2 regions of the Caballeronia sp. LZ034LL genome follow, and region 2 is predicted to be linked to the other one. Evidence: predicted binding sites of a transcription regulator. Region 2 holds the regulator's gene; the other holds the start of a gene.
The links. The regulator FliA, encoded in region 2, starts transcription of late flagellar genes. The targets are predictions, from matches to a motif close to CTAAAGTTTNNNNNNNNNNNGCCGNTA.

Region 1: a site for FliA is predicted at 9,200-9,226, ahead of motA (flagellar motor stator protein MotA). Genes of this name have one in related genera too.

Annotation. Positions count from the first base shown of each region.
Region 1 covers NZ_JARUXR010000001.1:96,298-112,241, forward strand. The annotation lists gene QCE83_RS00440 (aldo/keto reductase) at 1-127, shown strand, start outside; gene rpsU (30S ribosomal protein S21) at 505-717, shown strand; gene QCE83_RS00450 (hypothetical protein) at 828-1,193, opposite strand; gene QCE83_RS00455 (hypothetical protein) at 1,223-1,648, opposite strand; gene QCE83_RS00460 (DNA-3-methyladenine glycosylase I) at 2,113-2,718, opposite strand; gene QCE83_RS00465 (BadF/BadG/BcrA/BcrD ATPase family protein) at 2,833-3,765, shown strand; gene QCE83_RS00470 (Cof-type HAD-IIB family hydrolase) at 3,879-4,718, shown strand; gene QCE83_RS00475 (hypothetical protein) at 4,812-5,093, opposite strand; gene aqpZ (aquaporin Z) at 5,396-6,175, opposite strand; gene QCE83_RS00485 (glycosyltransferase family 4 protein) at 6,429-7,493, opposite strand; gene flhD (flagellar transcriptional regulator FlhD) at 8,214-8,537, shown strand; gene flhC (flagellar transcriptional regulator FlhC) at 8,557-9,132, shown strand; gene motA (flagellar motor stator protein MotA) at 9,274-10,134, shown strand; gene motB (flagellar motor protein MotB) at 10,175-11,173, shown strand; gene QCE83_RS00510 (response regulator) at 11,288-11,665, shown strand; gene cheA (chemotaxis protein CheA) at 11,741-14,038, shown strand; gene cheW (chemotaxis protein CheW) at 14,075-14,599, shown strand; gene QCE83_RS00525 (methyl-accepting chemotaxis protein) at 14,629-15,944, shown strand, end outside.
Region 2 covers NZ_JARUXR010000001.1:2,936,477-2,952,420, forward strand. The annotation lists gene QCE83_RS13550 (UvrD-helicase domain-containing protein) at 70-2,157, shown strand; gene QCE83_RS13555 (c-type cytochrome) at 2,247-3,137, opposite strand; tRNA gene QCE83_RS13560 (tRNA-Arg) at 3,487-3,562, shown strand; gene QCE83_RS13565 (HipA domain-containing protein) at 3,665-4,576, shown strand; gene QCE83_RS13570 (HIRAN domain-containing protein) at 4,586-5,332, shown strand; gene QCE83_RS13575 (aromatic ring-hydroxylating dioxygenase subunit alpha) at 5,911-6,903, opposite strand; gene QCE83_RS13580 (GGDEF domain-containing protein) at 7,218-8,222, shown strand; gene QCE83_RS13585 (RNA polymerase sigma factor FliA) at 8,284-9,015, opposite strand; gene QCE83_RS13590 (MinD/ParA family protein) at 9,034-9,951, opposite strand; gene flhF (flagellar biosynthesis protein FlhF) at 9,944-11,731, opposite strand; gene QCE83_RS13600 (thiamine pyrophosphate-binding protein) at 12,069-13,763, shown strand; gene QCE83_RS13605 (PepSY domain-containing protein) at 13,842-14,105, shown strand; gene QCE83_RS13610 (cytochrome b/b6 domain-containing protein) at 14,111-14,656, shown strand; gene QCE83_RS13615 (branched-chain amino acid ABC transporter substrate-binding protein) at 14,708-15,853, opposite strand.

The sequences.
Region 1 (15,944 bases), 2.8 Mb from region 2:
TATCACGGCGCCGATCGCGAGCGCCACGTCCGTCGCCCAACTGGATAGCCTCGCGGCCGCGACGCGCCTCGCGCTGTCGGGCGAGGATGTCGGGCTCCTCGACGAAGCCAGTGCGTGGCAGAAATAATCTGTCACATCAAGGAGTTGGGCGGTGCGAGGTGTTGGCAGCGGCGCGCTGTTCTGGTAACATCGCGCCCGAATCGAGAAATGTGCCCGATTTCCTGCCTTCGCAGCCGAATGACACCGTCAAGATCGACAACGTCACACTCCGGCGGCGAACGGCTCCGAAACGCGCGTTCACGTCGTTCTTTCGAATGCGCATGCCGCTTCGGCGGCTGAATCCCAACTCTCTCTGTTCCGGCCTCCGTGGCCGCTTTGCTCGTGTCCGTCGCGGCGCGCTGGCTGGTGTCATCCAGTGCCGCGTCCGGCGGACGATCGGAGTGCCGGGGCGCGGCGGTTTTGTCGTCGCGCGCTTAGAAATACGTTTAGCAAACCAGGATTTACATGACCACTATCGTCCTCAAAGAAAACGAGCCGTTCGATGTCGCGATTCGGCGTTTCCGCCGCACCATCGAGCGCAACGGCACCATCGCCGAACTGCGCGAGCGCCAGTCGTACGAAAAGCCGACCACCGCGCGCAAGCGCAAGAAGGCAGCTGCCGTCGCGCGTCTGCGCAAGCGCCTGCGCAGCCAGATGCTGCCGAAGAAGATGCACTAAGCATCGCGTGCAAGCCGGGGACGCAATTCCTCGGCGTGCATGGCAAAAAGGCGGTGCGACCCGTGAGGGCGCACCGCCTTTTTGCTTTGTGTACGTGAGGAAGACTGGCTTCAGACGAACGCGTGCCGCTTGCCGAGCGCGGCCAGCAGATGCGGCCACTCATCCACGTCGGCGTCGTCGTGAACCTGCTCGAGTTCGATCAGCAAATCGATGATGTTGGGATCGTAGGCGTTCACATTCGACGCGTAGAGCGCGCGCATCAGCTCGCCGTCCTGCGCATGCCGGTAGTAGGAAATGCCGACACCTTCCAGCGCCGCCTCGTACAGATCGTCACGCACGAGCGAACCAATCGCGCACTTGCGGCCTTCCGGGCTGCGCAGGCGGCAGGAACCATTGTCATCTTCGGACACCGCGCGCTGGGTCAGCAAATGCGTGCTGACGCGTTCGTAAATGTCCTTAGGGCTCAACATCTTCATCGGGCTCAACATCACTACACCTACTGTACTCAGGCAGCCGTTTTCAGAAGTTCGGCGGAAAGCCCGAACTGACGCGCGATCGACGACAGACGCTCGCGCCATTCCCACTTGCCGAAGACGTCATGGACGTTTTGCAGGCAAGAAAGCAATTCGACGGTATTGGGATCGAACACGTTGATGCGCGCACGAAGCAGCGCGCGCTTGAGCGCCGCGACGCCGACATCCATATAGGCCGGCACATGCTCGGGCGGTTTTGCGATGTAGCGGATAGGCACGCCTTCCATCGCCGTGACGTAGTCGCGCGGCCTGATGAAACGGCCGACAGGGCAGCCGCCGCAGTAACCGCGATAGGCGCCGCCGCCATGCGGGAGCAATGCGGCCTGTCCCTGCACGAACAGATGCTGTACGGCGCTGTTGAAAATCTCCTGATGGGTCAGGAAGTTCAGGCTTTTCATGATCTTCTCCCCTGCGCCCCTGCGCAGCGGCCATGCGTTTGAATTCGAGAACCTGCACCTGCTGCTCCGGAACGGCGGCGTTGTTGCGATGCTCAGCAACATCAAAAAACGCTGATGCCTTCCGGTCACTGCTTCGAACACGGCGCTTTTCCCGGCCTGGGCGTTCGGTCTCACTATCGCCCTGTGTGCTCGCATCGGATTTCTACACTCGATGAACGATCCGTACACCGTCTTTATAACGGTTCGGCCCGGTAAAAAGGTGCGCCAGCGCACGCGAGGACGCCATTTTTACACGTACCGTACGTTCGTGCAGTGCGGAAAACCCGGTCTGATGCCTTGCTGTTCGGGGTTTTGCGCGTGCTTCACTGCAAAAAAACATGCTTCCATCAGGACTTTCCCTAGCAAGGGACAATCGCACTCGAAAATGTGGCCAAAAAACTAAAACTCTCTGCGCTTCGAGTCCTTCACTTCGATCTCGGCGACGCGCGCTTGCGCCGGGTTCCGGCAGAGGTTCGCGCAATGCATCCGGCCGCGTGATCGTTGACCATGCCGGTTGCCTGCATGAACGCATAGCAGATGGTCGTGCCGACGAACTTGCAACCGTACTGCTTGAGGGCGCGGCTCAGGGCATCCGATTCGGGCGTCGAGGCGGGCGTGGGATGCTTCGCGTCGCGCGGGGTATCGATGGTGACACCGTCGACAAACGACCAGACGAAGTCCGCGAACGATCCGTGCTCCTGCTGGATCTGCTGGACCGCGCGCGCGTTGAGCACCGCTGATGTCACCTTCGCGCGATTGCGCACGATGCGCGCGTCCTGCACTAGCCGCTCGATGTCCTCGTCGGTGAAGCGCGCCACGCGACCGATGTCGAAATTCGCGAACAAGGCGCGGTATCCCTCGCGCTTGTTGAGGATGGTCGACCACGAGAGCCCAGCCTGCGCGCCTTCGAGCACCAGCATCTCGAACAGATGCTGGTCGTCGTGGGACGGCACGCCCCATTCATGGTCGTGGTAGTCGATCATCGCGTCAGTGGTTGCCCACGTGCAGCGGGCCAGTTGGGTGTCTGCCATGTGCGGTTCCCGGTGGTCATCAAGGTCGCTTCAGCATAGCGGAACGTTCTCGTCGCGCCACCTCGTCCATTTGGCTAATTGGCGCAGGCCGCCGCGGCCGGTAAGCTGGCGTCCATGAAATCCATTCCGACTTTGACTTCCCCCACCGCAGCAACAGACGCCTTCCTGCTCGGCATTGACGGCGGCGGCAGCGGTACACGCGTGATCCTCGCGGACGCGCAGGGCGTTGAGCTCGCACGCGCCAGCGGCGGCCCGTCGGGTCTCGGGCTCGGCGTCGAGCGAGCCTGGCAGTCCATCGAGGACGCGTGCCGCAGCGCGTTCGCCAGCGCGGCGCTGCCGTTTGACTGGCGTGCCTGTGCGCTCGGCTGCGGTCTAGCGGGCGTGAACAATGCCGACTGGCTCGCGGCCTTTCTTGCGGCCGCGCCCGAAGTGCGCGCGTTGCGCGTCGAGAGCGACGCCTACACCACGGTGGTCGGCGCACATGGCGGCGAACCTGGCGTGATCGTCGCATTGGGTACGGGCAGCATCGCGGCTGTGCTGGCCCAGGACGGGGTATGCCGCATCACCGGCGGCTACGGTTTTCCGAGCGGCGATGAGGCCAGCGGAGCCTGGCTCGGGCTGCACGCCGTGGTTCATCTGCAGCGCGTGCTCGACGGTCGCGCCGCAGAAGACGGCTGGTCCCGTGAATTGCTCGCCCGGACCGGCGCGACGGATCGCGACAGTCTCGTCGTGTGGCTGTGCAACGCGAACCAGACCGCCTACGCCACGCTCGCACCCAGCGTCTTCGCGTTTCGCGATCACCCTGGTGCCGCACGGTTGCTCGCGCAGGCCGGCCAGGAAATCGAAGCGCTCGTGGCTGCGCTCGACCCGCACGGCGCCTTGCCCATTGCCTTGTGCGGCGGGCTCGCCGTTCCGTACGAGCCGTTCGTGCCGCCTGGTCTGCGCGAGCGGATGCGCGCGCCGCGTGCAGATTCGGCCGCGGGCGCGCTCGAACTGGCGCGCCGGGCGGCGTCCGGGTCCAGAGAGGCTGCGGGCACTGCGCGATAAAATGGCGCACTTCGCGGCAGGTTCCTCCGCTCATCGCTCCGCACAGGGCGCGCGCAACCAGGTAGGCAGTGTACGCAGCGCACCCGGCGCCTGAGCCCACGACAAAGGCAGGCATGTACTCGGCCATCGCAACCGATCTCGACGGCACGCTTCTGAATAGCGACCACCAGCTCGATCCCTTCACCGCCGAAACCGTGCGCACGCTGGCGGCGCGCGGCGTGCCCGTCGTCATCGCGACGGGACGGCATTATCGCGATGTCGCCGGCATTCGCGACGTGCTCGGTGTCGACGCCTATCTGATTACATCGAACGGGGCGCGCGTGCATGCGCCGGGCGATCAGCGCATCTATTCGCGCGATCTCGACCCGGCCGCCGTGCGGCGCCTCGTGCAACCGGATCTCACGGGCACGCATGGGCGCGTCATCGTCAATCTGTTCGCCGACGACGCCTGGCTGATCGACCGTCATGCGCCCGAACTGCTGGTCTTCCACCAGGACTCGGGATTCAAATATGAAGTGATGGATCTGCGCGAGCACGACGGCGAGAACATCGCGAAGGTGTTGTACATCGGCGAGCCGGCGGATCTCAAGGAAGTCGCGGCGAATCTGGAACGCGAGTTTGGCGACTCGCTGTATGTCACCTATTCGCTGCCGGATTGTCTCGAAGTCATGACCTCCGACGTCTCGAAAGGCCGCGCGCTGCGTTTCGTGCTGGAACGGCTCGACGTCGATCCATCACAGTGCGTTGCTTTCGGCGACAACATGAACGACATCGATCTGCTCGAAACTGCAGGGCATCCGTTCATGATGAACAACGCCAATCCGGACCTCATCAAGCGGCTGCCTGATGTGCCGCGCATCGGCAACAATTTCGAGGCGGGGGTTGCGCATCAGCTGCGCAAGCTGTTCGGGATTCGCGACGAACTGGCTTCGCCGGGTTACCCGCAGGACTGACGCTGGTTCGAGCAAAACGCAAGACGGGCGGCTGGTGTGGTCCAGCCGCCCGTCGCGTTTTAGTGGTCTCCCGCGAGCGGGGCATGCGCGTGCTTAGCCGCGATGTCCCCAGTTGTTGCCATAACCGCGATGATCCCAGCCGGTGCGATTCCAGTGGCCTTGATCACGGCCGTCGTGCCAGCGCGGTGCTTCGTGACGGTAGTACGGTGCGCGATACATCGGCGCCGCCGGGCGGACATAAACGGGAGCCGGGGCCACATAGGCCGGCGCGCCGAGCGACACGCCGATGTGCAGATCGCTGTGAGCCTGAGCTGCGCCGACTGCACCCATGGCAAGACCGGCGGCGACGAGCATGTGAGTGACGATGCGCTTCATTGTGTTTCTCCTTGAAGGCGACGTGTATGTCGCATGAGTCCAATGTACGGGCGCAGCGTCTTACACGCTTCGACGACTTGTTACCGTATGCAAGGACGAAGTAAGGAGAAACGGAAACGCTCTGATTCGGAGAGCGTGCGTGTGAGCCCCGTCAGACGGGCCTCACACGCAAGTGGTTTGCAACAGATGCTTAACGGCGCGGCAAATCATAAGCAAGCTTCGTAATTCGGCATTACATTTGTCGCGCCGGTTTAATCATTCGAGTCTTCAAAGAGCGTGTCCATCAGCCTTAGTTGGCTGCCTTAATCGGCCTCGCGAGCAGTCTCCGCGAGCGGAAAACCCACCGTTTTCGGGTTGCCGCGAACCTCGGAAGGCTCCTGCCGGAATGCCTGACGCGTAAGCGACGGATAGACCAGCCCTGCGATGATCGCGCCCACGATAGGCGCAATCCAGAACAGCCACAGCTGATCCAGCGCCCAGCCGCCGACGAAGAACGCCTGGCTCGTCGAGCGCGCAGGATTGACCGACGTATTGGTGACCGGAATCGAGATCAGGTGAATGAGCGTCAGGCACAGGCCGATGGCAAGCGGCGCGAAACCCTTGGGCGCCCGGTCGTCAGTGGCGCCGAGGATCACGAAGACAAAGAAGAAGGTCATGGCGATTTCGCAGATCAGCGCGGCGATCATCGTGAAATGTCCCGGCGAGTGCTCCGCAAAGCCATTGGCGGCAAAGCCGCTCAGCGAGAAATCGAAACTCGGGCTGCCGATGGCGATCAGGTAGAGAACCCACGCCCCCAAGGTCGCGCCGATCACCTGCGCAACGATATACGGCACGAGATCGCGCACGGGGAAGCGCCCCGCGGTTGCCAGGCCGATGCTCACTGCCGGATTCAGATGGCAGCCGGACACGTGACCGATGGCATACGCCATGGTCAGCACGGTGAGACCGAATGCCAGCGCAACCCCCGCGAACCCGATGCCAAGCTCAGGGAAAGCAGCGGCAAGCACGGCGCTTCCACAGCCGCCCAGAATCAGCCAGAACGTGCCGAAGATTTCGGCCCCAAGACGTTTCGATAAATTCATGTTTCCGCCTTCGTGAAATGTGAATTGCCGGTGTTTCGAAAAGAGCACTTAATGAGCGCATCGAGCGCAGTTTAAGCGCGCTTTCTTTTGCAAATTGTCAAAATTGATCGATAAATCGGCGGATTCAACACGTGCGGAAGAATTTTAGGATTGTTCGGCCACGACAGTCTCAATAAGCTCGAGACGAAAAAAAACCGCCCCGAAGGGCGGTTCTCGTTGCGGTCACCGAAGACCGCATGCATGGAAGGGCGGCTTAGCCGACGGCAACCTGGCGCAACACCGGGCGCTTGGCGGCCTGGAGCATGGCGGTGTAGCTGTCGACGTAATTCTGCGCCATCGTCTGCGCGCTGAAACGGCGTTCGAACTGCGCGCGAATCTCGGTGCGCGAGAGTTCGTCCAGACGCTGCAACGCGCCCACGGCACCCTGCACGTCCTCGCAGATGAAGCCCGTCACGCCATGATCGATCACCTCGGGCACCGAACCGCGATTGAACGCGATCACCGGCGTGCCGCAGGCCATCGATTCGATCATCACCAGGCCGAACGGCTCGTTCCAGTCGATCGGGAACAGCAGGGCCTTCGCGCCCGACAGGAAATCCGGCTTCTGCGCCTCGTTGATCTCGCCGATGAACTCGACATCCGCATGCGACAGCAGCGGCTCGATCGTGGTCTTGAAATACTCCTGGTCGACCTTGTCCACCTTGGCGGCGATCTTCAGCGGCAGGCCGCTTTGCGCCGCGATCTTGATGGCCAGATCGGCACGCTTTTCCGGGCAGATACGGCCCAGGAACGCCAGGTATTCCGGCTTCTTGTGCGTTTGCGGCGTCAGCAGTTTGTTCGGCAGGCCGTGATACACGGTGTTCAGCCAGTTGGCCTGCGGCAGCGGTCCGCGCTGGTTGTCGGAGATCGAAATCACGTTCGCCTTGGTGAACGTGTTGAAGATCGGCTGCAGCTCCGGCAGGTCGAGACGGCCATGCAGCGTCGTCACGAACGGCGTGTCCAGCTGTGTGAACAGCGGAAACGGCATGTAGTCGAGGTGGAAATGCAGCACGTCGAACTCGTGCGCACGGCGGCGGACGGTTTCGAGCAGCAGCATGTGCGGCGCGAGGGCGTCGCGGATCGTCGGATCCAGACGCAGGGCGCGCGGCCATGCGGCTTCCAGGGTCGCCTTGGTTTGCGAATCGCCGCTGGCGAACAAGGTGACGTCGTGGCCCAGATCGACGAGTGCGTCGGTCAGGTACGACACTACCCGCTCAGTGCCGCCGTAGAACTTCGGGGGTACTGCTTCGTGCAACGGTGCAATTTGTGCGATTCGCATAACGTGACTCTCCTGTTTCGGGCGGAGCGGGCGCTTTCGCGTCAGGCTCAGGTCCCATGCCGGTGAAGGCGTCATTTAAGGCATCGCAGTCACGCTCCGGTCGAGCGCTCAACACATGCCATTTCGGGCGGGCCGCGCAGGTAAGACGCCGCCCGAGATCGGCCCGGAGATGAAGATTACATCGCGACCGGGTTATCCCTTACTGCTCATTATCGGGATCGGGAGCGGCATTTCACGTCATTTTTCAATCGCTTATCGTTGTTACAGCGCGAAACAAACGCTGTTACGAAGTCAGAAATTGCAGTGTTGTCAGCAATGTAGACGAATCACACATCTGGAAAAATGACCGCGCGGCAGTGTGTAGCACGGAGCGTTCCCGGCCGCCGAACCGGACGTTCGGGCGCCTCTGGCACGCCGTCATACCGAATAAACTTGCCGAATCTCCATTAAGTCAGACGAATAGCTGCCGATATCCGGTTCTTGCATCCACAGGTGCGCTGCGTTCCGTTTTCGCGCCGTGTAGGAAAAATTCCTACACACAACCTCCTCGAAATCCTGCGATGCTTCGGACACGTTCTCCGACAGCCGCGCCTTCGCGCATCGGCGACAATCGTCTGGCACAAGAGAACACGTGCGGGGCCGGTTTCGTCGCGTCTGCAGCGAACCGAGCAAACGTTCCCCCGCCGGCCTGACCAGCCACGTAACGATTCGGGGAAAAAGATGACGAACAGCGCTACGAGTACGCTCGTGGAAATCCGCGAGGTGAATCTGTCGTATGTGCTTCTCGCCCAGCGGCTTCTGCAGGAAGACCGCGTCTCGGCGATGTACCGGCTCGGCCTGTCCGAGCAGGTGGCGCAGGTGCTGTCCTCGCTGACGCTCGCGCAGGCCGTGAAGGTGGCGTCGTCGAGCCATCTGCTGTGCCGTTTCCGCTTCGACGACCACACCATCCTTTCGTCACTGGCCGACAAGGACAAGAGCGCGGCCCTCACGCAGGCGCACGCGGCGATCCTGCTGGCCGACAGTCCTGTCGCGCAGATCGGCTGACGCACGAAGCGAACGGCCGATGGCAACCAGAAGCGTAGTGGCGGAAGTCCGCGAGATCACGCTCGCGATCGAACTGATCGGGCTGGGCGCGCGCCTGCAACTGCTCGAAGCAGAGACGAGCCTGTCGCGCGACCGGCTCATCAAGCTCTACAAGGAGCTGAAGGGCGCTTCGCCGCCGAAGGGCATGCTGCCGTTCTCGACCGACTGGTTCATGACCTGGCAGCCGAACATCCATTCGTCGCTGTTCCACGGCATCTATCGTTTCATCCATGAGCACGGCGGCGCCGACGGTACGCAGAGCACGATCCAGGCGATCGTGAAAAGTTACCGGCTCTATCTCGAACACGCCGCCCTCTACGGCGACGAACCCGTGCTCTCGCTCACGCGCGCGTGGACCCTGGTGCGCTATTTCGAATCCGGCATGCTCCAGACCAACGCGTGCACCCGCTGCGGCGGACGTTTCGTCGCGCATGCGTACGAACTGCGCGCAGGCTACGTGTGCGGCCTGTGCCAGCCGCCGTCGCGCGCCGGCAAGACGCGCAAGACGCTGGCAGCGGCCGCGGCGGCGGAGCCCGCCCGGAGCCTTGCGGCCTGACGCCGCACCCGCCCGGGCCCGTTCTGCGGCGCGGGTTGCAACGTTTGCCGGCGGCGCGGACACGCCATCAAAGTTTTCCAGTCGAGTGCCGTAAACCACCTAACGGCGGTCTTACCGCATCAAAAACGTGAGGACTCGACTGTGCTGATTTTTGTTGGAGCGCTCGTGACATTGTTGTCAGTGTTCGGCGGCTATGCCATCGAAGGCGGACACCTCGGCGCGCTCATGCAGCCCGTCGAGATCCTGATGATCGTGGGCGCGGGCGTCGGCGCGTTCATCCTCGGCAACAACGTCAAGACCATCAAGGCGACCATCCAGGTCCTCCCGACGCTCTTCAAGGGCGCGAAGTACAACAAGGGCATGTACATGGAGCTGATGGGCCTGCTCTACGTGCTGCTCGCGAAGGCCCGCAAGGAAGGCACGCTGGCGCTCGAGGGCGACATCGAGGATCCGTCCAAGAGCCCGGTCTTCAGCCAGTACCCGCAGATTCTCGCGGATCACCACATCGTCGAATTCCTGACCGACTATCTCCGTCTGATGGTCAGCGGCAACATGAATGCGTTCGAGATCGAAAGCCTCATGGACGAGGAAATCGAAACGCATCACGTCGAGGGCGAAGCCCCCGCGCACGCGCTGACCAAGGTCGGCGACGCGATGCCTGCGTTCGGCATCGTCGCGGCCGTGATGGGCGTGGTGCACACCATGGCCTCCGCGGACCAGCCGCCCGCCATTCTCGGCGAGATGATCGCGCAGGCGCTGGTCGGCACCTTCCTCGGCATTCTCCTTTCCTATGGCTTCATCGGGCCGCTCGCCAACGTGGCCGAGCAGCGCGTGGCCGAGCAGACCAAGATGTTCCAGTGCATCAAGGTCACGATCCTCGCGAGCCTGAACGGCTATGCGCCCGCGATCGCGGTGGAGTTCGGCCGCAAGGTGCTGTTCTCGACCGAACGTCCGTCGTTCGCCGAACTCGAGGAACACGTCCGCCGGGTCAAGTCGAAGTGATGCCACGCTTCGCGCACGATCCATCGGTCAGGACCCAGCCATGAGCAACGACAGCGAACGTCCCATCTTCATCAAGCGTGTCGTCGGCAAGGGTGCCAAGGGCCATCACGGCGGCGCCTGGAAACTCGCCTATGCGGACTTCATGACCGCGATGATGGCGTTCTTCCTGCTCATGTGGCTGCTCTCCTCGACCTCGCCCGTGCAGCGCCGCGGCATCGCCGAATACTTCAACATGCCGCTCAAGGCGGCGATGGTCGGCGGCAAGACCGTCGGCATGGACAACAGCATCCTGATGGGCGGCGGCCGCGATATCTCCAGCGAAGAGCCGGGCGCCGCGCGCCGCTCGGAAGGCAGCACGCGGCTCGCGCAGCGCGCGTCATCCACGACCGACGAAGAACTCCTCAAGGCCGCGCAGGGCGAACTCGAACGCCGCGAGCAGGCGCGTCTGCATGATCTGCAGGTCAAGCTGATGGCCGCCATCGAAGCCAATCCGACCTTGCGCCAGTTCAAGCAGCAGATCCGCATCGAGGCGACGCAGCAGGGCTTGCGCATCGAGATCGTCGATACGCAGAAGCGCCCGATGTTCGCGCTCTCCAGCAACGCCGTGCAGCCCTACATGCGCGACATCCTGCGCGAGATCGGCCGGACGCTGAATGACGTGCCGAATCGCATCGTCGTGCAGGGCCACACCGACGCCGTGAAATACGCGGGCGGCGAGAAGGGCTACAGCAACTGGGAACTGTCGGCGGATCGCGCGAACGCATCGCGTCGCGAGCTGGTCGCGGGCGGCATGGACGAAGTCAAGGTGATGCGCGTGCTGGGTCTTGCGTCCACGCAGAATCTGAACAAGAAGGATCCGTTCGATCCGGAGAACCGGCGCATCAGCGTCATCGTGCTCAATCGCAAGACGGAACTGGCGATGCTGCGCGACGACGGCGGCGCGGGCGCGACGCTCGACAACGGCACGGACGCGAACGGCGCGCCGGCGACGCTCGGGCAACTGATTCCGGGCATCGCGGCGAGAAGCGCGGCGCACTGAGCGCATGAGCCCGCGATAAAGCGGCCTCATAACGCAGCCTCAAAAACAGCCTCGAAAACAGCCTCAAGACCGGACCCGTTTCGACCGTCAACACGGCAACGGCAAGAGACAAACATGATCAAGAACATTCTGGCAATCGATGACTCGGCCGCGATGCGGCAAATCATCTCGGCGACGCTGGCGGTGGCCGGCTACGAAGTGACGGTCGCATCCGACGGCGACGAAGGGCTGGAATGCGCGCTCGCCGAGCGCTTCGATCTCGTCCTGACCGACCATCATATGCCGGGCAAGAGCGGGCTCGATCTCATCATGGCCTTGCGCGCGAACCACGCGTACCGTGCGACGCCGATCCTGGTGCTCACGACCGAAGACGGCGAACCGTTCAAGAACGCGGCGCGCAGCGCGGGCGCGACGGGCTGGATCGAGAAGCCGCTCGATCCGGACTTGCTGACCGAACTGGTCGCGGCGCTCTCGGAAGACGCGCAGCACTGAAAACGTCGCAAACAGCAGCATTGAAACGCGCGCAGCACGGCGCCGATTGAACAGCATTCCAGCGGTGACTCAAGCATGACACTCGACATTACCCAGTTCTATCAGACGTTCTTCGACGAAGCCGATGAACTGCTCGCGCAGATGGAGCAACTGCTGCTCGTTCTCGACATCGCGAATCCGGATCCGGAAGACCTCGCGGCGATTTTCCGCGCGGCGCATTCCATCAAGGGCGGCGCGGCGACCTTCGGCTTCACCGCGCTCACCGAAACCACGCACATTCTCGAATCGCTGCTGGACCGCGCGCGCAACAACGAGCTGGTCCTGCGCCGCGACATGATCGACACCTTCCTGGCAACCAAGGACGTGCTCTCCGATCAGCTCGCGGCCTACCGCGCCAGCGAGGAGCCGGATGCCGCCGCGGCGTCGGCGATCTGCGCGAAGCTCGAACGCCTGAAGAACGAGAGCGCTGACGCCAGCGTGGCGGCCGTAGCGCCGGTAGCGGCGCACACCGAGCCGCCCGCGTTGCCGGGCACCGTGCATGGCGAGGCCGCAGCGCCGGCGTACGACGGCCCGAACGCACCGCCCGCGCACGTGCTCGCGCAGGCCATGGACATTCTCGAAGACGACGGCAACTGGGACGGCGCATTCGAACTCGCCGACAGCGGCAACGGCGTCACACATGCAGGAACCGTCGCTGAAGCGACGCCGGGACACACCGGCGCGCCGCGCGCGGAAGTTGGACCCCACCTGAAAATTACGCTACGGGGGGTGGGCGAGAAGGACCTGACGACTCTGATCGAGGAGTTGGGGAATCTGGGAAGCATCGTCGGGGAACAGAAGGCGGATGCCGAGTACGTCGTATGGCTCGACTCGGACGTTCCCGCCGACGACATCGTTGCCGTGTGCTGCTTCGTGATCGATGAAACGCAGATCACGATCGGCCGGGGCGACGGCGCGGCGCAAGCCATCGAGGCGCAGCCGGCAGCGGCCGCGCCGCACGCGGTGCAACCCACGCTACAGGAAGAGCAGAAGCAATCGCAGGCGGAACCGTCGCCTGCATCCGTGGCCGCTCACGAAGCAGTACCACAAGAAGCGGCAACGGCGGCGGGACAGCCCGCCGCCCAGCCGTCCAGGGCCGCAACGGGCGACGCCGAGAAAAAGGCGCGGCCGCAAGCCGCCGCATCGGCGGAAGGCAGCTCGATTCGCGTCGGCGTGGAGAAGGTCGATCAGCTCATCAACCTGGTGGGCGAGCTCGTGATTACGCAGGCCATGCTCGCGGAAACCACCAGCACGTTCGATCCCGCCTTGCACGACCGTTTGTTCAACGGCATGGCGCAGCTCGAGCGCAACGCGCGCGACCTGCAAGAGGCCGTCATGTCCATCCGCATGATGCCGATGGATTACGTATTCAGCCGATTCCCGCGCCTCGTGCGCGACATCGCCGGCAAGCTCGGCAAGGAAGTGGAACTCGTCACGTTCGGTCAGGCGACCGAACTCGACAAGAGCCTGATCGAACGCATCATCGATCCGCTCACGCACCTCGTGCGCAACTCGCTCGACCATGGCATCGAAACCATGGAAGCGCGCCGTGCGGCGGGCAAGTCCGCGACCGGCCAGCTCGTGCTGTCGGCAGCGCATCACGGCGGCAACATCGTGATCGAAGTGAGCGACGACGGCGCCGGCCTGCGCCGCGACAAGATTCTCGCGAAGGCGCAGAAGCAGGGCATGCAAGTGTCCGAATCGATGAGCGACGAAGAAGTCTGGCAACTCATCTTCATGCCGGGCTTTTCGACCGCCGAACAGGTGACGGACATTTCCGGCCGCGGCGTCGGCATGGATGTGGTCAAGCGCAACATCCAGTCGATGGGCGGTCACGTCGAGATCAGCTCGCGCCAGGGCGCGGGCACGACGACGAAGATCGTGCTGCCGCTCACGCTCGCGATCCTCGACGGCATGTCGGTCAAGGTGGGCAACGAGATCTTCATCCTGCCGCTCAACTTCGTGATGGAGTCGCTGCAGCCGGTGGCCGAGGACATCTACACGGTCGCCAACGGCGAGCGCGTGGTGCGCGTGCGCGGCGAATACCTGCCGCTGGTCGCGCTGCACAGCGTGTTCGACGTCGAAGGCGCGCGCACCGAACCGACCCAGGGCATCGTCACCATCATGCAGACGGAAGGGCGCCGCTTCGCGATGCTGATCGACGAACTCGTCGGCCAGCAGCAGGTGGTGGTCAAGAACCTCGAAACGAATTACCGCAAGGTGCACGGCATTTCCGCGGCGACCATCCTGGGCGACGGCAGCGTTGCGCTGATCGTCGACGTGGCCGCGCTCAATCGCGAGTCGCGCGTCCAGCACGGCGCGCACGCACATTAACACTACCCGACCAGACGAAAGACACAGGGAGCTCTCGTGGCAGACATTCAATCGATCAACGCAGCGCCGTCGAGCGTCACGCGCCGCGACGCGCAACAGGCCGAAGCCGCCGGACAGGAATTCCTCGTCTTCACGCTCGGCGCCGAGGAATACGGCATCGACATTCTCAAGGTGCAGGAGATCCGCGGCTACGACAACGTCACGCGCATCGCCAACGCGCCCGCCTTCATCAAGGGCGTGATCAACCTGCGCGGCATCATCGTGCCGATCGTCGACATGCGCATCAAGTTCAACCTCGGCCGGGTCGACTACGACAACCAGACCGTCGTGATCATCCTGAACGTCGCGCATCGCGTGGTCGGCATGGTGGTGGACGGCGTCTCCGACGTGCTCACGCTCACCGCAGAGCAGGTGATGCCCGCGCCGGAATTCGGCGGCACGCTGGCCACGGAATACCTGACGGGCCTCGGCACCGTCGAAGGCCGCATGCTGATCCTGATGGACATCGAGAAGCTCATGACGAGCCGCGAGATGGAATTGATCGACGCCGTCGGCGCATGAAACGCACTTAGCCAAGCAGGAACGAAGCCATGCTGAAGAAGTTGTCGATCCGCACGACGCTCACGCTCGTCGGTCTGTTGTTCGCCGGCTGCGCAGCGGTGATCGGCGCGCTCGCGCTCACCGGTCTCAACGCTGCGAACTCCGCGCTCACATCGCTCGCGCAGCAGGACATGACCGCGATGCGCGCGCTGTCCGAAACCTCGTCGTATCTGCTGCGCTCGCGCGTCACGCTCGACCGCGTGCGTTCGCTCGCCGAGGCGGGCAACGATGCGGAAGCGCAGAAGGCGATCGAACGCGGCCAGTATCTGCTCGGCAAAAGCAACGAGAACTGGAAGCTCTATCTCGACACGTCGAAGCCGACGCTGCCGAAGGACATTCTCGACGCGCTCGTCACGCAGCACGACGCGCTGCTCAACACGGGCGTGGAGCCGGAGTTCGCCGCGATCCGCGCCAAGGACATGGCCGCGTATCACGCGATCGCCGACACGAAGATCAGCCCGATGTTCGTCGCCTTCGACCAGGCCGTGACGACCGCCGTCGCCGCGCAACAGGATCATGCCGAGCGTGCGCGTGCGAGCACGGCGTCGCAGGTCGCCGCGCTCAACGTGACGATCGGCGCGGTGCTTGCGCTGGCGGTGCTGATGCTGATCGGCACGCGCATGGCGCTGGCGAGCCTGATCGTCAAGCCGATCAACGAGGCGGTCGAGCATTTCGACCGCATCTCGAACGGCGACCTCACGCACACCGCGCACAGCAACCAGGGCAATGAGATCGGCCGCCTGTTCGCGGGCATCGAACGCATGCGCGGCAATCTGACCACGATGGTGGGCGCGGTGCATCGCGGTGCGGAATCGATCGATGTCGGCGCGCACGAGATTGCGAGCGGCAACACGGATCTGTCGCAACGCACGGAAGAGCAGGCGGCATCGCTGCAGGAAACGGCGTCGAGCATGGAGCAGCTCACCAGCACGGTGAAGCAGAACGCCGACAACGCACGCCAGGCGAGCCAGCTGGCCGTGAATGCATCGGATATCGCGTCGCGCGGCGGCGAGGTGGTCGAGCAGGTCGTCGACACCATGCATGCGATCGCGTCGAGTTCGAGCAAGGTCGTCGACATCATCGGGGTGATCGAGGGCATCGCGTTCCAGACCAACATCCTCGCGTTGAACGCGGCCGTGGAAGCGGCGCGCGCCGGCGAGGAAGGCCGCGGCTTCGCGGTGGTCGCGGGCGAAGTGCGTTCGCTCGCACAGCGCAGCGCGGCGGCGGCCAAGGAAATCAAGGCGCTGATCGGCGACTCGTCCGCCAAAGTGGACAGCGGCACGGAACTCGTGGCGCGCGCCGGCGC
Region 2 (15,944 bases):
TGTTAACATCGCGCACTCCTCCATGCGCCGGCTGCATGCCGCGCGCCTCAGAATCCAAAGCCCAGAACGATGTCCGCAGGTCTGAACGCCGCGCAAAACGAAGCCGTGCGCTATCTCGATGGTCCCTGTCTCGTGCTCGCCGGCGCAGGCAGCGGCAAGACACGCGTGATCACGCAGAAGATCGCGCATCTGATCGAGGGACGCGGCTTCGAACCGAGGCACATCGCCGCGCTGACGTTCACGAACAAGGCCGCGCTCGAAATGCGCGAGCGCACCGCCAAGCTGCTCGAAGGCAAGACGCTAACGGCGCCGGGCAAGGAAGGCCGTCGGATTCCTGTCAATCAGTTGACCATCTGCACGTTTCACTCGCTCGGCGTGCAGATCATGCGGCAGGAGGCGGAGCACGTCGGCCTGAAGCCGCAGTTCTCGATCATGGATTCCGACGATTGCTTCGGCATGGTCCAGGAGCAGCTCGGTACCACGGACAAGGGGCTGATCCGCAAGATCCAGTCGATCATCTCGCTGTGGAAGAACGCGATGGTGTCGCCCGATCAGGCGTCGGTGCTCGCCAGCAATGAGGACGAACATCAGGCAGCGATCGTCTATCGCAGCTACGCGGCCACGCTGCATGCCTATCAGGCGCTCGATTTCGACGATCTGATCCTGCGCCCCGCCCAACTGTTCGCGCAGAACGAGCAGGTGCGCGACAAGTGGCAGAACCGTCTGCGCTACCTGCTGATCGACGAGTACCAGGACACCAACACCTGCCAGTACGAACTGGTGAAGCTGCTGGCCGGGCCGCGCGCCGCGTTCACGGCCGTGGGCGACGACGATCAGGCCATCTACGGCTGGCGCGGCGCGACGATCGAGAATCTCGCGCAGCTCGGCAAGGACTTTCCGAAGCTGCACGTTATCAAGCTGGAGCAGAACTATCGCTCGACGGTGCGCATTCTGACCGCGGCGAACAACGTCATTGCGAACAATCCGAAACTGTTCGAGAAGAAGTTGTGGTCCGAGCACGGCATGGGCGACACGATCACCGTCACCGGCTGCAACGACGAAGAGCACGAGGCGGAATCCGTCGTGTTCCGGCTCTCGGCGCACAAGTTCGAGCGACGCACGCAGTTCCGCGATTATGCGATTCTCTATCGCGGCAACTTTCAGGCGCGCATCTTCGAACAGGTGCTGCGTCGTGAACGCATTCCGTATGTGCTGTCGGGCGGCCAATCGTTCTTCGACAAGGCCGAGATCAAGGATCTGATCGCGTATCTGCGGCTGATCGCGAATCCCGACGACGATCCCGCGTTCATCCGCGCGATCACGACGCCACGCCGCGGTGTCGGCAACACGACGCTCGAAGCGCTGGGGGCGTTCGCGGGCGCGGCGAAGGTGTCGCTGTTCGAGGCGGTGTTCATGGGCGGCATCGAGGCGCGTCTGTCGGCGCGGCAGGTCGAGCCGCTGCGCACGTTCTGCGAGTGGATTCGCCGGCTGTCCGACCGCGCCGCGCGCGATCCGGCCACCGAAGTCCTCGATGACATGATGGAGGCCATTCACTACGAGTCGTATCTCTACGATGCCTACGATGAACGGCAGGCGCAGTCGAAGTGGCAGAACGTGCTCGAGTTCCTCGAATGGCTGAAGCGCAAGGGCACGAAGCCCGAAGCCGCGCTGGGCACGGAGCAGACCGGCTTCGACACCGCCGACGGTCTCGCCGACGAAGGCAAGAACCTGCTCGGACTGATCCAGACCGTCGCGCTGATGTCGATGCTCGAAGGCAAGGAAGAGGATCCGGATGCGGTGCGCCTGTCGACGGTGCATGCGTCGAAGGGACTGGAGTATCCGCACGTGTTTTTGGTGGGCGTCGAGGAAGGCATCATGCCGCATCGCGGCGGCTCGGACGACGATACGCCCGTCGACGATGCGCGCATCGAAGAAGAACGCCGGCTGATGTATGTCGCGATCACGCGGGCGCAGCGCAGTCTGCATCTGAACTGGTGCAAGAAGCGCAAGCGGGCGCGTGAGACGGTGGTGTGCGAACCGTCGCGCTTCATTCCCGAGATGCTGCTCGACGACGCGCCGCCGCCGACTGCCGAAGAAGCGCCGCTGTCGCCGAAGGACCGGATGGCGATGCTCAAGGCGATGCTGCAGAAGAGCTGATCCCCGCGCCGGGGTTCATTCGGTGCAGTCAAAAAAAGAACCCTGCGACTCTCGCGTGCGCAGGGTTCCTTGCTTTGCGGCCTGGCCTCTTACTTCGACGCGTTCACCATGTAGTCGACGGCGGCCTTGACATCGGCGTCCGGCGCGTTCGATCCGCCCTTGGGCGGCATCGCGCCCTTGCCGTGCAGCGCATAGTTGTAGACGGTGTCCATCGGCTCTTTCAGACGCGGCGCCCAGGCGGCCTTGTCGCCGAACTTCGGAGCGCCGAGCACGCCTGCTGCGTGACACGCCTGGCAGACCTGCTCGTAGAGCGCCTTGCCGGCTTGCGCGGCGTCGGCGCTTTGGGCGCCGGCAGCCGGGGCCGGTGCGGCCTGCGGCACCGATGCCAGCGCGGCGACGGCAGCTGCGGCCTGTGCGTTGTCGTTGGAACTCGCAGCCGCCGGTGCGGAAGCAGCGCCCGCTGCGCTTGCCGCGGCGCCCGGCGCCGGTTGCGCGGGTTCCGCGAACTTGGCGCCGCCGTTGTTCGCCATGTAGACGACAGCGCGCGCGATTTCGAAGTCGCTGTAGTCGTCGGGATTCGTGCCGCCGCGGGCGGGCATCGCGCCCTTGCCGTTGAGCGCGTTGTGCAACAGCGTGTCGTAGCCTTCGCTGATGCGCGGCGCCCACGCACCGGCATCGCCGAACTTGGGCGCGCCGGCGGTGCCGGCGGCGTGACAGGCGGAGCAGACGGCCTTGAAGACGTCCTCGCCGGTTTTGTAGACGCGCGGGGCATTGGCGTCGCGGACATCGACCTGGGCGGCGGGCGCGATGCGCTCCTTCACGGAGGCTTCGATATCGGTGCCTGCGCCGGTGCGCGTCGAGTTGTTCACATAGACGGCGAGCAGAATGATGATGGCGACTGGAATGCCGAATCCCGCAATGATCGCGACGATGAGTTGACCGGGCGTCTTGATCGGGGCTCCGTGGGGTGCTTCGCTCATGCTTGTCTCGTCTCCCGTTTTTTGGTGTGAGTCGGTTCAGTGACAGCGTGACAGCTACCGCATGCATTGCCTTGGCGCTCAGACCGTGCGCCGAGACAAGCCGTGGGGAAAGGCTCGGTCGATTATAGACGGAACGTTTGGACGGCGGCACAGGGCGACAGCACGACCGGACGGGCGTTTACCCGAATCGTGTGATGCTTGAGGCGCAAGCGGGCATCGAGATTGCAGCGCCGCGCGATGGACGGAGTCATGGAAAACAGGTATCCTCTCGGATTCGCGTGGGCCTTGCAGCTGGCTTTCTTCGAGCCGCTTGCCTTGTTACCTTGTAAATAAGCAGCCCACCGCCGATGCGCCCGTAGCTCAATGGATAGAGTACTGCCCTCCGAAGGCAGGGGTTGCTGGTTCGATCCCAGCCGGGCGCGCCAATCTCAATGAGGTAATGAAAACGACTGGCCCGCTCTACTCGGCGGGCTTTTTTGTGCGTCGACTTTTTGCGGACTTATTCAGTCCGTTCTGCGAGATGCTTAATGTTTGCGGTTTTCACAGTTCCTGATGACGCTGCAGAGATCACCGAGCAAATTGGGACGAAGTACAAGTTTTGGTTCGAGGATGAGCATCTAGGCCGAGCTCTCTTCAAGGAGGGACGTCCGAACACCGGCGAGAACTGGGCTGAAAGGCTAGCTGCGGAGCTCGCCCTTGTGGTGGGTTTGCCCCACGCGTACTATGAGCTTGCAAACTTTCGGCAAAGAACGGGCGTCATCAGCAAGAGCTTCGTCCCGGATGGCGGTCGCTTGATCCACGGCAACGAATTGCTTGGCGGGGTTGAAGCGGCGGCCGACGACGCCGATACAAAGTTTTACCGGGACCGAAGCCACACAGTGAGCCGTGTCTTCTCGTACTTTCGTGCAGTGTCAGAGGTGCGCCCGCCGGTGGATTTTTTGGCTTGCCCCGGAATTGAGACAGCAATTGACGTGTTCGTCGGATACCTTATGTTCGACGCTTGGATTGCGAATCAGGACCGGCACAATCAGAACTGGGGATTGGTGCGTGGATTCGGCAAGGACGTTCATCTTGCCCCTTCCTATGATCACGGGTCGAGCATGGGTCGAAACGAAACAGACGAACGCCGAATACAGATCTTGACGACGCGCGATTCGCGTCAGCAGATGTCGGCATATGTTGCTCGCGCTACTTCCGGCCTGTATCCGCCAATGGCGACGGAGAAGGCAAAACCACTGTCGACCATTGACGCTTTCGGATATGCCATGAAGCAGCGCCCAGCCGCCGGGGCAGCATGGCTCAACAAACTACGTGCGGTAACACCCGACGTCATTGCGTCGCTTGTTGATCTAATTCCGGGAACACACGCCACGGAAGTTACCAAAGAATTCACCAGGCAGCTTTTGCAGCACAACTGCGCAAGGCTGCTGGCCCTTTAGGGGAAGAAGATGGACACACTGTTTGTCGCTTGGCAAGATGCCGAATCAAGGGAATGGATTCCTGTGGGTCAGCTAACCCGTGTGGACGGCATCTACAAGTTTGCGTACACACGAGGCGTGTTGCGCGCGCCCAATTTTCATCCGTTCGGGCGTCTCAGCGATGTACATGCGACGTATGAGTCGAGCACCCTGTTCCCGGTGTTCGCAAATCGTGTGATTCCGAAGTCCCGCCCCGAGTACCGGGATTACCTTCGGTGGATCGGTTTGACTAACTTGGATTCTGACCCATTGAATGTGTTGGCCATGACCGGAGGCGTGAGAGGAACAGATTCAGTCGAATTGTTTCCTCAGCCCAAGCGGACTGCCGACGGACGTTACCAGATCTCATTTTTCGCCCGCGCGCTGCGGCACATTCCGAAGAGTTCGCTAGATGCTATTGCGAGCCTCAAGCAAGGCGATACGCTTCGGCTCTTGCGCGACTGCCAAAACGGACATGATGAATTCGCATTGTGCCTGTCTACGCTTCCGCCATCGCATCTCGTCGGCTATTGCCCCAAATACTACGCGCGAGACATCACAAAATTTTTGACGGAGGATCCTGGAGCCGTTTCCGTCACAGTCCGGTGCGTGAACGTCGATGCGCCGCTGGACATGCGACTGCTTTGTACAGTAACAGCGCCGTGGGGCAACGGATATGCTCCGTTTGTGAATCATGCGGACTTCGAGTTGCTTGGACGGGAGACCGCCGCCGCGTAACGGTGTGCGCCTGACCATGACGCCTGATTTTGGCCGTGTTCTCGAACAGAAGATGACCGTCGTCGTTTGAGCGGTACCAATTATCTTTTTCTGCGTGAATTTGCCGGCGATCTTTAAGGTTGTAATTTCTAGGTCGAATATTCGACTGAACGGTCCGGTCCGCATCCATCGGCTGAAGTATGACCGGCCCGTTCTGACGGGCGGGCAACTGGCCATCGATCAAGCCCCCCGGCATACCTTGCGCTGTCACAGCGTAATGCACTTGCGCCGACTACCGATCGGTCATTCCGTGCTTCCAACTTTCCTCGTTGATTACGTTTGATCTTCTTCATAGACGTAGCCATTGATGCGCTTTGACCCGGCGCACTCGCGCCGTACACGATCGGCAACGCGTCACCCGATCAACACGCCGAGGATCGTATGGAAGAGTCAATGAGGCTCACAAATACTAGTGACCTTACGACTCTGAAGGAAATATCTAGGACGTGACTGGACGGAAGCGGTTTGTAATAAATCGACTCCGAAGGCAGGGGTTGCTGGTTCGATCCCAGCCGGGCGCGCCAATCTCAAGACTCCCGCTACGCCCCACCCGTCGTCCCCCACCCGAACTCCCGTTCCGCCAGCCATCTCCGGTAAGCCACCGACATCCGGTCGCACCTCTGATGCAGCTCCGCATCGAGTTCCAGCGGCAAGCACCTCGGCCATTGCGATTCGACTATCGGCGTGTCCTGCATCAGGATCTCCATATTGAAGTCATAAAGCTCCCGATCGCTGTGCGTCGAGTCGTCTTCATGAATGGAGACGAGCCACGCCCGCGTTTCCGTCTCCGACACCGGCGACGCCACCAGCATGATGTGCAGCGCGCCCTGCCCGCCGGCGGCCATCTTCGTGAGGCTCGCAATCAACGGCCGCCTGACGCGATACACATAGTCGATCATCGCGCCGTCGTCCTGCCCCGGCATGCCGGCCGGTTGCCAGTAACGGCACTGCCGCGCTTCGAGTCCGCCATCCACAGGAACGACTTCGTAATCAGGCACCTCGGTATGCGCCTGCTCGCCCAGAATCCCCGCGTGCACGAAGGAGAAATGGGCCATGTCGAGAAAGTTCTCGACCACTCTCGGTGCCGATGACCTCACCGTCTGCGGCGCAAGATTGATACGGCGCCCGCCGGGCACATCGGCTTCCGGATAGAAGTCGAGTGCATACGCGGGCTCGCCGAAACACATCCAGACCACGCCGTACTTCTCCTCGCTGACGAAGGTCGTCGCGCAGGCGCGTTTCGGCGGACGCAGTGCGGGATTCGACGGGATATGCAGACATTGCCCCTCGATGTCATACCGCCAGCCGTGATAAGGACAGGTGATCCAGTCGCGCGATACCGTTCCGAGCGACAGCTGCGCCCCGCGATGCGGACAGTAGTCGCGCCACACATGCGCTGCACCGAGACTGTCCCGCCACACGACGATGCGCTCATCCGCGACGACGAATCCTCGCGCCCCGCCCTCCGGCACGTCCTCACTGTTGCAGACCGCCAGCCATTCGCCTTGCAGGGAAGAAGCGTTGTTGTTCATTGTCATGAGCCGTAAGCAGGAAGCGGAAAGCGGGAGGATTCAAGACACCGCATTCTCCCCAACCGATCCTGCAGCGAAATCGCAAAAAGTAGCAGAATAGCGGGTCGCGCGACGGTGCAACCCGATGCAACACCTTCGCACCGCTTCCCGCGACGGGGCCGCAAAAAAAGAGACAGCAGCACACCATAACAGCAAGAAATCACCATCCAGGGGTTCATATGGAGCAGGCGCATCAACCGGCACGCCGGATCCAGGCTTTCATCGGGTCCGGGCACCGGAGTCCCGAACGGGAGCAGGCCACGCTTCGTGTCTGGATGGGGACAGCAGTGCTGCTCGCGTATGGCCTCTTCGAGTGGTGGCGCCCGTCACACGATGCCTCGATGGTCGTGCGGCTCGTCGCCCTCTATGTGTCCTACGGCGCCCTGACGCTGTTCGTCGTGAGCCGCGCGAGCGCCACGTCCCTGACGCGCCTCACGCTCACGACCATCGCCGATCAAGCCTTGCTCGGACTTGCGCTCGCGGCCGGCGGCGCCAGCGCGCTGCCGCTCATCTGGGTGATGTTCTGGTTCCTGATCGGCTCGGGATGCCGCTATGGCAAGCGCACGCTCGCGGTGTCCTGTGCGACGGCGCTCATCGTGGTGATCGCGCTCGGCCTCGGACAACCGTGGTGGCATGCCAATCTGCCGGCCGCGATCGGCCTGGGATTGAGCGTGCTGGGGGCATCGGTGTATCTGAGCGTGCTCGTCGACCGTCTCGGCAAGCTCAATCTGGATCTCGCGCGCCAGGCGTCCACCGATCCGCTCACCGGACTGTCGAATCGCTATGCGCTGGAGAAGATCGTCAACCGGGCGATGGCCGCGCCGCCCACCAGCCACGACGCCGATGACGCCACGGCCCTGCTGCTGATCGACCTCGACGGTTTCAAGGAAGTGAACGACACCTACGGGCACGCCGTCGGCGATGTGCTGCTGCAATCGTTCGCCCATCAGCTCGAGGCGCGACTGCGCCGGACCGACACCATCGCCCGGCTCGGCGGCGACGAATTCGTCGTGCTCGCGCATCAGGTGCGGGACCGCTCGGCGGTGCTCGCCGTGGCCGACAGCATCCATTCGGCGCTCGCCGCCATCACGTCAGTGCAGGAGCGGGCGGTATCGGTGTCGGCGAGCATCGGCGCCTGCCTGCTGTCCGGCGCGACGATCGCGCGCCCGTCCGACATGAACACGGTGCTGCGCGCCGCCGACCGCGCGATGTATCGCGCGAAAAGTCTGGGCGCCGGCAAGACCGTGTTCGCCGAAACCCACGACTTCGAAACCAGCTAAAAAAATGGCCCGCATCGCTGCGGGCCATCCGTGTCATGCGTCACCGTTCAAGCGTCGGGTTTCACGCTTCGGCGCCGGTCCAGGCCTGTTCGCGCAGCTTCGTGCGCAGACGCGCCACCGCCTGGCTGTGCAGCTGGCACACGCGCGACTCGCTTACTTCCATCACCGCACCGATCTCGCGCAGGTTCAGGCCGCGCTCGTAGTACAGGCTCATCAGCAGCTTCTCGCGTTCCGGCAACCGGTCGATGGCTTCGATCAGCGCGCCGCGCAGGCTGTCGTCCATCAGCGCGGACAGCGGATCCGAACGATCGACGCAATAGCGGTCGAGGAACGGCTCGTCATCGGCGGAACGGTCGAAGTCTTCGTAATAGATCAGCTGCGCGCCGTGCAGGTCCTGCAGCATCGACTGATACTCGTCGAGCGGCATGTTCATGTGCTCGGCAATTTCCGTCTCGCTGGCGGAGCGGCCGAGGTTCTGCTCGACCTTGTGCACCGCCGATTCCACCTCGCGCGACGTCTTGCGCATGCTGCGCGGCAGCCAGTCGTTGGCACGCAGTTCGTCGAGCATCGCGCCGCGGATCCGCTGGCTCGCATACGTTTCGAACTGCGCGCCCTGGTCTTCCTTGTAGCGGCCGGCCGCGTCCAGCAAGCCGATCATGCCGGCCTGGATGAGATCGTCGAGATCGACGCTCGCCGGCATCTTGGCGACGAGCTGAAGCCCCAGCCGGCGAACGAGCGGTGCATATTTCGTCAGCGTTTCGGACTGTGAGAGTTTGCCTTGGGCGTTATACATCTTGGTCACCTATCTTGATCACATCGACGCCGTGCTGCTCATGGCCAGTTCGTGAAGCGCGGCTGCACGATGCGCCGTCTCCCGTCCGCCCTGCTCAGAGTCGCCAACCGGAATTCGCGCGTCCGCCTGGCCGTTCGCCGCACGCGCATACGGCGCGGGGCGCATCGGCCAGTGCAGGAGCTCCGCCGCAATCGCGCGGTAGTCGCGTGCCGCGGCCGTGGCCGGGAACGCTTCGACTGCGCAGCGTGAGAGTTCCTTAGCCCGAGCGACGCGCGCATCCTCGGACACATATCCCGCCTGCACCAGCGACACAGCCAGATACCGGCTTGCGACGCCCGACAGGTTGTCGAACGCGACCGCCGCATCGGCCGGGTTCTGCACGTGATTGATCAGCACGCGGAACTGGCCGATCGCATGGGCGTAGTGCAGACGCTTCATGCACGCATACGCCTCGGTGATCGCCGACGCGGCTACCCGCGTCACAACGAGAAAGTCATGCGCCTGCGCCGCGAGCGACGAGAGCGCGCCATACCGGTCCAGCTGCGCGTCGATCAGCACGATGTCCGCCGGACCATCCAGCAGCGCGCGGCATTGCGCGGCGTCATGGCTGATGCGTTCATCGCGCGGCGCCGCGAGCAGCGAGAAACCGAACGGCGTGCGCCCGGCGGCGTCCGCGAGCGTGCTGCGGCCCGTCATAACCGCGGCGGCGGCGCCGGCATCCTCGATACCGACGAGCCGGCTGGCCGAAGCCGCGTTGCGATGCTCGTCGATCACGAGCACATCCTTGCCATGCACCGACAGCGCCGCGCCGAGATTCACCACCGTCGACGTACAGCCGATTCCCGCCGGGCCGCCCACAACCGCCACCACACGCGAGCCAGCTCGCGTGAGGAGCCGTCGCAGACCTTCTGCCTGATCGAGCACGAACTTATCCAAAGTGCACCCCATGCATGTCGGTCGAGGCACGCGCGGACAGCGCGGAAAGCAGCGCGGGGACTTCTTCGTCGTTCGGCACGAACGGCGAGCCGTCGCGCGGAATGCAGAACGCGCTCTTGATGAGGAAACGCTTGGTCGCGACGTACAGGTTCTCCGGCACCTTCTGTCCGGTCGAGACGTAATGCACCGGCAGCTTGTAGCGGATCACCGTGTCGAGCACGCCGCCGAGATTGGTGGCTTCATCGAGCTTGGTCAGGATGCAGCCCGCGAGCGGCGGCTGGTCCGGCGCGCTCTTGTAGGCCTGCACGACTTCGTTCAGCGTGTCGCCGTGGCTCGTCGCGTTGAGCAGCAGGATGCGCTGCACCGGATGGCCCGCGCCGCACAGCATCGCGATCTGGTCGGAGACCATGCGGTCGCGCTGGCTCATGCCGATCGTGTCGATCAGCACGATATGTTTGTTACGCAATTCGGACAGCGCCAGTTGCAGGTCGGCGGCGTCCTTCACCGCGTGCACTGACACGCCCAGGATCTTGCCGAAGATGCGCAGTTGCTCGTGCGCGCCGATCCGGTAGCTGTCGGTGGTAAGCAGCGCAACCTTGCTGGCGCCGAAGCGCATCACGCAGCGCGCCGCGAGCTTCGCCGTGGTGGTCGTCTTGCCGACGCCCGTCGGGCCCATCAGCGCGAACACGCCGCCGCGCTCCATCAGCGCGTCTTCGCTGTCCATCACCGGAATGTTGCTTTCGAGGACTTGCTGCACCCATTCGAGCGCGCCTTCGACACTCTCCATCTCCGGCATGTTGTCCATCACCATGCGCACGAGCTGCGCCGAGAAACCGGCCGAGAACAGGCGCTTGGTCAGCGCGCCGCCCGTCGGGTTGCGGCGCTGGCGCTCGCTCCACATCAGGCCGGCGAAGTGCTCTTCCATCATCTCGCGCATCGACGAGAGTTCGTTCATCACCGTGTCGTTGACGACCTGCTGCATGCGCGCGCGGATCGCCTCGGTCACGACCGCCGCCGCATTCGCGGGCAGGCCTTCGAAGACGCTTTCCGGCGTGGCGGGCGCGGCGGCCGGCGCCGGCGTTTCAGCGTGCGGCGCGCTCGTGTTGATCTTGTGCGCGGCGCGGCGGGCAGCGACCTGCGCGGCTTCGCGCGCCCAGTCCGGCGTTTCGACCTTCTGCTGCACGGCCGGCTGCGGCGCCGCTTCGGCGCGGGCCGGCTGCTGCTGACGCAGCGCAAATTTGCCGGCTTCCAATTCGGTCGACCGGGCGGTCGACTGGACCGGCGCCTGCGACAGCGTCGTCACCGGCACGCCCATGCCGCGCGCAATCGCTGCCGACGGCGTGAGCGGGCGGTTCGACGGCATCGACGCCTGTTGCGCCAGACGCTTCGCGTGTTCGATCAGCCACGGGTTGGTGTCGGCCATCGTGGGGGACGTGTCGTCGGCGGAAGAAGCGAAGTCGTCTTCGTCGTCGGCCGTTGCGCCGAACACGGAGGAAAACACGTCGCCGTTCACGTAGGGGTTCGTGGCTGCCTGCTGTTTCACCGGGATCGCTGCCGCCGCTGCGGCCAGCGCCGCGCGCGACGCGCCGCCCGAACGCACCGCCTGCTCCTGCGCGGCGGGCGAGATCGAAGCGATGTCGCTGTCCGCCACCGCGACGATTTCGACCGAGCCGTCGTCCAGCGTGCGATTCGACAACACCACGGCATCGGGACCGAGCGTTTCACGAACCTGGCGCAGTGCGTCACGGCTGTTCGCGCCGATGAATCTACGAATGTTCAAACTTGCCCCCGATGAGGTGTGATACGGCGATCGTTGCGAGCGAACCGGCCTGCCTGCCTGCCGGTCCCGCTTTTCAGTGAAGCCATTATTGCGAAGTTCCCCTTAAGCCCATCGCTGGATAAAGGGTGGGAAAAAGGGGTATTTCGGCTGATGGACGGCTGATCGACACCTCAGGGCCGGAACATGGCGCGCCCGCCGCCGGCAAATGTTCCCGGACCGCGTGTGGCCGAACGCGTGCCCGAACGCGTAAGCTGGAGGGCACGTCGCTCACCGTCCGGCACCTCTCCGGCATCGAACCGAGGCGTTTCCGGACATTTCAAGGAGACTTCATCGCATGATGTCCGCTGCTTCTCACGCCTCTTCCGAAAGCCAGACCACCGGCGCCCGTCTCGTCGTCGATGCGCTCGTTCATCACGGCGTCGAGCGCGTGTTCTGCGTGCCCGGCGAGAGCTTCCTCGCCGTGCTCGACGCGCTGCACGACGAAACCGCGCACATCCAGACCATCGTCTGCCGCCACGAGGCCGGCGCGGCGAACATGGCGGAGGCAGTCGGCAAGCTGACCGGACGTCCGGGCGTGGCGATCGTCACGCGCGGGCCCGGCGCGACGCATGCGTCGATCGGCGTGCACACCGCATTTCAGGATTCGACGCCGATGCTGCTGCTCATCGGCCAGTGCGCACGCGATCACATGGACCGCGAGGCGTTCCAGGAGATCGATTACCGGCGCATGTTCGGCCAGATGGCGAAGTGGGTCGCGCAGATCGACGACCCGCGCCGCGTGCCGGAATACCTGAGTCACGCGTTTCACGTCGCGACGGCCGGGCGTCCCGGACCGGTCGTGCTCGCGCTGCCGGAAGACATGCTGACCGAGACGCTCGCCGCCATCCCGCCGCTGCCGCGCTACCAGCGCGTGGCGGCCGCGCCCGCGCCGGCGCAGATGGAACGCCTGCGCGAGCTGCTCGGCAATGCACGGAAGCCGTTCGTGATCGCGGGCGGCAGCGGCTGGACGGAAGAAGCCACGCAGGACTTCGCGCGCTTCGTCGAGCAATGGCAGTTGCCGGCGGGCTGCGCATTCCGCTATCAGGACACGCTGTCGAACGAGCATCCGAACTACGCCGGCGATGTCGGGCTGGGCATCAATCCGGCGCTCGCCGCGCGCGTGCGCGACGCCGACGTGCTCTTCGTGCTCGGCCCGCGCATGGGCGAATCGACGACGGGCGGCTACGCGCTGCTCGACATCCCGAAGCCGAGGCAGACGCTGATCCACGTCCACCAGGGGGCGGAGGAACTCGGGCGCGTCTATCACGCGGATTTGCCGATCGTCTCGGGCATGCCCGAAATCGCGGCGATGCTGGCCGCGCTGCCGCCGCCGCGTTCCATCGCGTGGGCCGGCGAGGCGGAAGCGGCACACGCTGCGTATCTCGACTGGCGCGAGCCGCGCCCGATGCTCGGCGATGTCCAGCTCGGCGAGATCATGCGCCAGCTCGCCCAGACCCTTCCCGCCGACGCCATTCTCACCAACGGCGCCGGCAACTATGCGACGTGGCTGCATCGGCATTACTCGTACCGGCAGTTTCGCTCGCAGGTCGCACCCACCAGCGGCGCGATGGGCTACGGCGTGCCTGCCGCGATCGCGGCGAAGTCGCTGTACCCGGAGCGCACGGTGATCGCGTTCGCGGGCGACGGCTGCTTCATGATGTCGAGCCACGAGCTGGCGACGGCCATGCAATATGAATTGCCGGTGATCTTCATCGTCGTGAACAACGGCCAGTACGGGACGATCCGCATGCATCAGGAACGCCACTATCCGAACCGCGTGCATGGAACCGGACTGACCAACCCCGACTTCGCCGCCTACGCGCGGGCGTTCGGCGCGCACGGCGAACTCGTCGAGACAACGGGCCAGTTCATGCCCGCGTTCGAGCGCGCACAGCGTTCCGGCCTGCCTGCCGTGATCGAAGTCCGCATTCCGGCGGAACAGAGCACGCCCGGCGCGACGCTCGAACACATTCGCCAGCAAGGCAGGCGTTAGCGGACAAACTTTCAGTCTGCTTGCAGTGCGCTCCCGGTGGCGCTAGAGTAGCCCGTCCAAAACCACCGGGAGTAAGTCATGCTGAAGATTTTGGCGTTGTCGTTGGCGATGGGAATGTCGGGTGCGGCGTTCGCGAAGGCGGATTGCACGGCGCATCCGAAAAGCGAATGGATGAAGGAGTCCGACGCGAAGGCCAAGCTCGAGGCCGAGGGCTACAAGATCCGCAAGTTCAAGGTCGATGGCAACTGCTACGAGATCTACGGCCACGACAAGAACGGCAAGAAGGTCGAGATCTATTACGACACGAAGACGCTCGCGGTCGTGAAGTCGGAAGTGGAATAAGCGTCATGTCTCCGCCCGTGACCCGGCCCACGAAAGTCTGGGACATCTGGGTTCGGCTCACGCACTGGGCCGTCGCGGGCATCGTCCTCTGGAACCTGTTCGGTCCGACCGATTTCACTCACCGGCTGCTCGGGTATGGCGCGGCGGGTCTGGTCGCCGCGCGCATCGTGTGGGGCTTCATTGGGTCGCGATACGCGCGCTTTTCCGCGTGGTGGCCCAAGCGCATGCATCTCGTCGGCTATCTGCGTTCGCTGGCCGCCAGGCAGCCGATGCACCATCTTTCGCACAATCCGCTCGGTGCGTTGATGGCCCTCACGCTCTGGTGCCTGATTCTCGCGCTCGCGCTATCCGGCTGGATCATGCGGCTCGACGCCTTCTGGGGCGAAGACTGGCCGCAGGAGATCCACAGCTGGCTCGCGGTCGCGGTGGAAGTGTGCGTCTGCGTGCATGTCCTCGCGGCCGTGCTGATGAGTGTGTGGACACAGGAAAATCTCATCAAAGCGATGCTGACGGGCAACAAGCGCGATCCCGAAAAAGAAAAAGCCCCGTAACCGGAGTCACGGGGCCTTCACCCGAAACATCAACCGCAAAAGCTGGCGTGCTTACTTGCCGCCCACGCTCTGCAGCGTCGTCCACTTGCCGCCGACGACCTTGTACAGCGTGATGCCGCCGTTCTTCAGATCGCCCTTCGTGTCGTATTCCAGATGCTTCGCCGTCACGCCCTGCATGTCGGTCTTCGCGAGGAACGGCAGGTACTTGGCCGGATCCGTCGAGTTGGCCGCCTTCATCGCGGTGAACATGGCCATGGCGCCGTCGTAGGCGTACGGCGAGTAGGTCTGCACGTCTTCGTTGAAGCGCTTCTTGTACTTCGCTTCGTAGGCCGGGCCGCCCGGCATTTCGTTCATCGGCAGGCCGGCGAGCGAGGCCACCGTGCCGTCGGCCGAGTTGCCCGCGATCTTCAGGAACGTGTCCGTCTTGACCATTTCGCCCGCCATCAGCGGCGCGCGCAGGCCGAGCGTCTTCATCTGCTTGACCATCGGAGCGGCTTGCGAATCGGCGCCGCCGTAGTACACGAGGTCCGGATTCATCGACTTGATCTTGGTCAGGATCGCCTTGAAGTCCACGGCCTTGTCGTTCGTGAATTCACGGTCGACGATCGTGCCGCCTGCTGCCTTCGCCGCCTTCTCGAACTGGTCGGCGAGACCCTGGCCATAGGCCGTGCGGTCATCGACGATCGCAATTTTCTTGACCTTCAGGTTCTTCACCGCGAACTCACCCGCGACCGAGCCCTGCTGCGTGTCCGAGGTCATCATGCGGAACGCCGTCTTGAAACCCTGCGTCGTGTATTCCGGCGCCGTGGCCATGGCGATCTCGGGAATGCCCGCGTTCGCGTAGATGCGCGAAGCCGGGATCGTCGTGCCCGAGTTGAAGTGCCCCAGCATGCCCTTGATGCCGCCATCCACGAGCTGCTGCGCGACGGTCGTGCCGGTGCGCGGGTCGGCCTGGTCATCGGCCGATTCCAGCACGATCCGAACCGGCTTGCCGCCGATCACCGGCTTCGTCGCGTTGAAGTCTTCCACCGCGAGCGTGATGCCGTTCTGCATGTCCTTGCCGTAGTGCGCCTGCGCGCCCGTCAGCGGGCCGGCGTAACCGACCTTCACGTCTTCCGACGTCTGCGCGACTGCCGTCCCCGCGAACAGGCCGGCGAGCGTCATGGCTGCTGCCAGCTTGGTCATCGTGTGCTTCATAGCTTCTCCTGGTTCCAGTGTGGATGGCAGCGCGTGCCGGGATCGCCGTGCCTGCTGCCGCTTGTTTGAATGTTCCTGATCCGACCGTCCG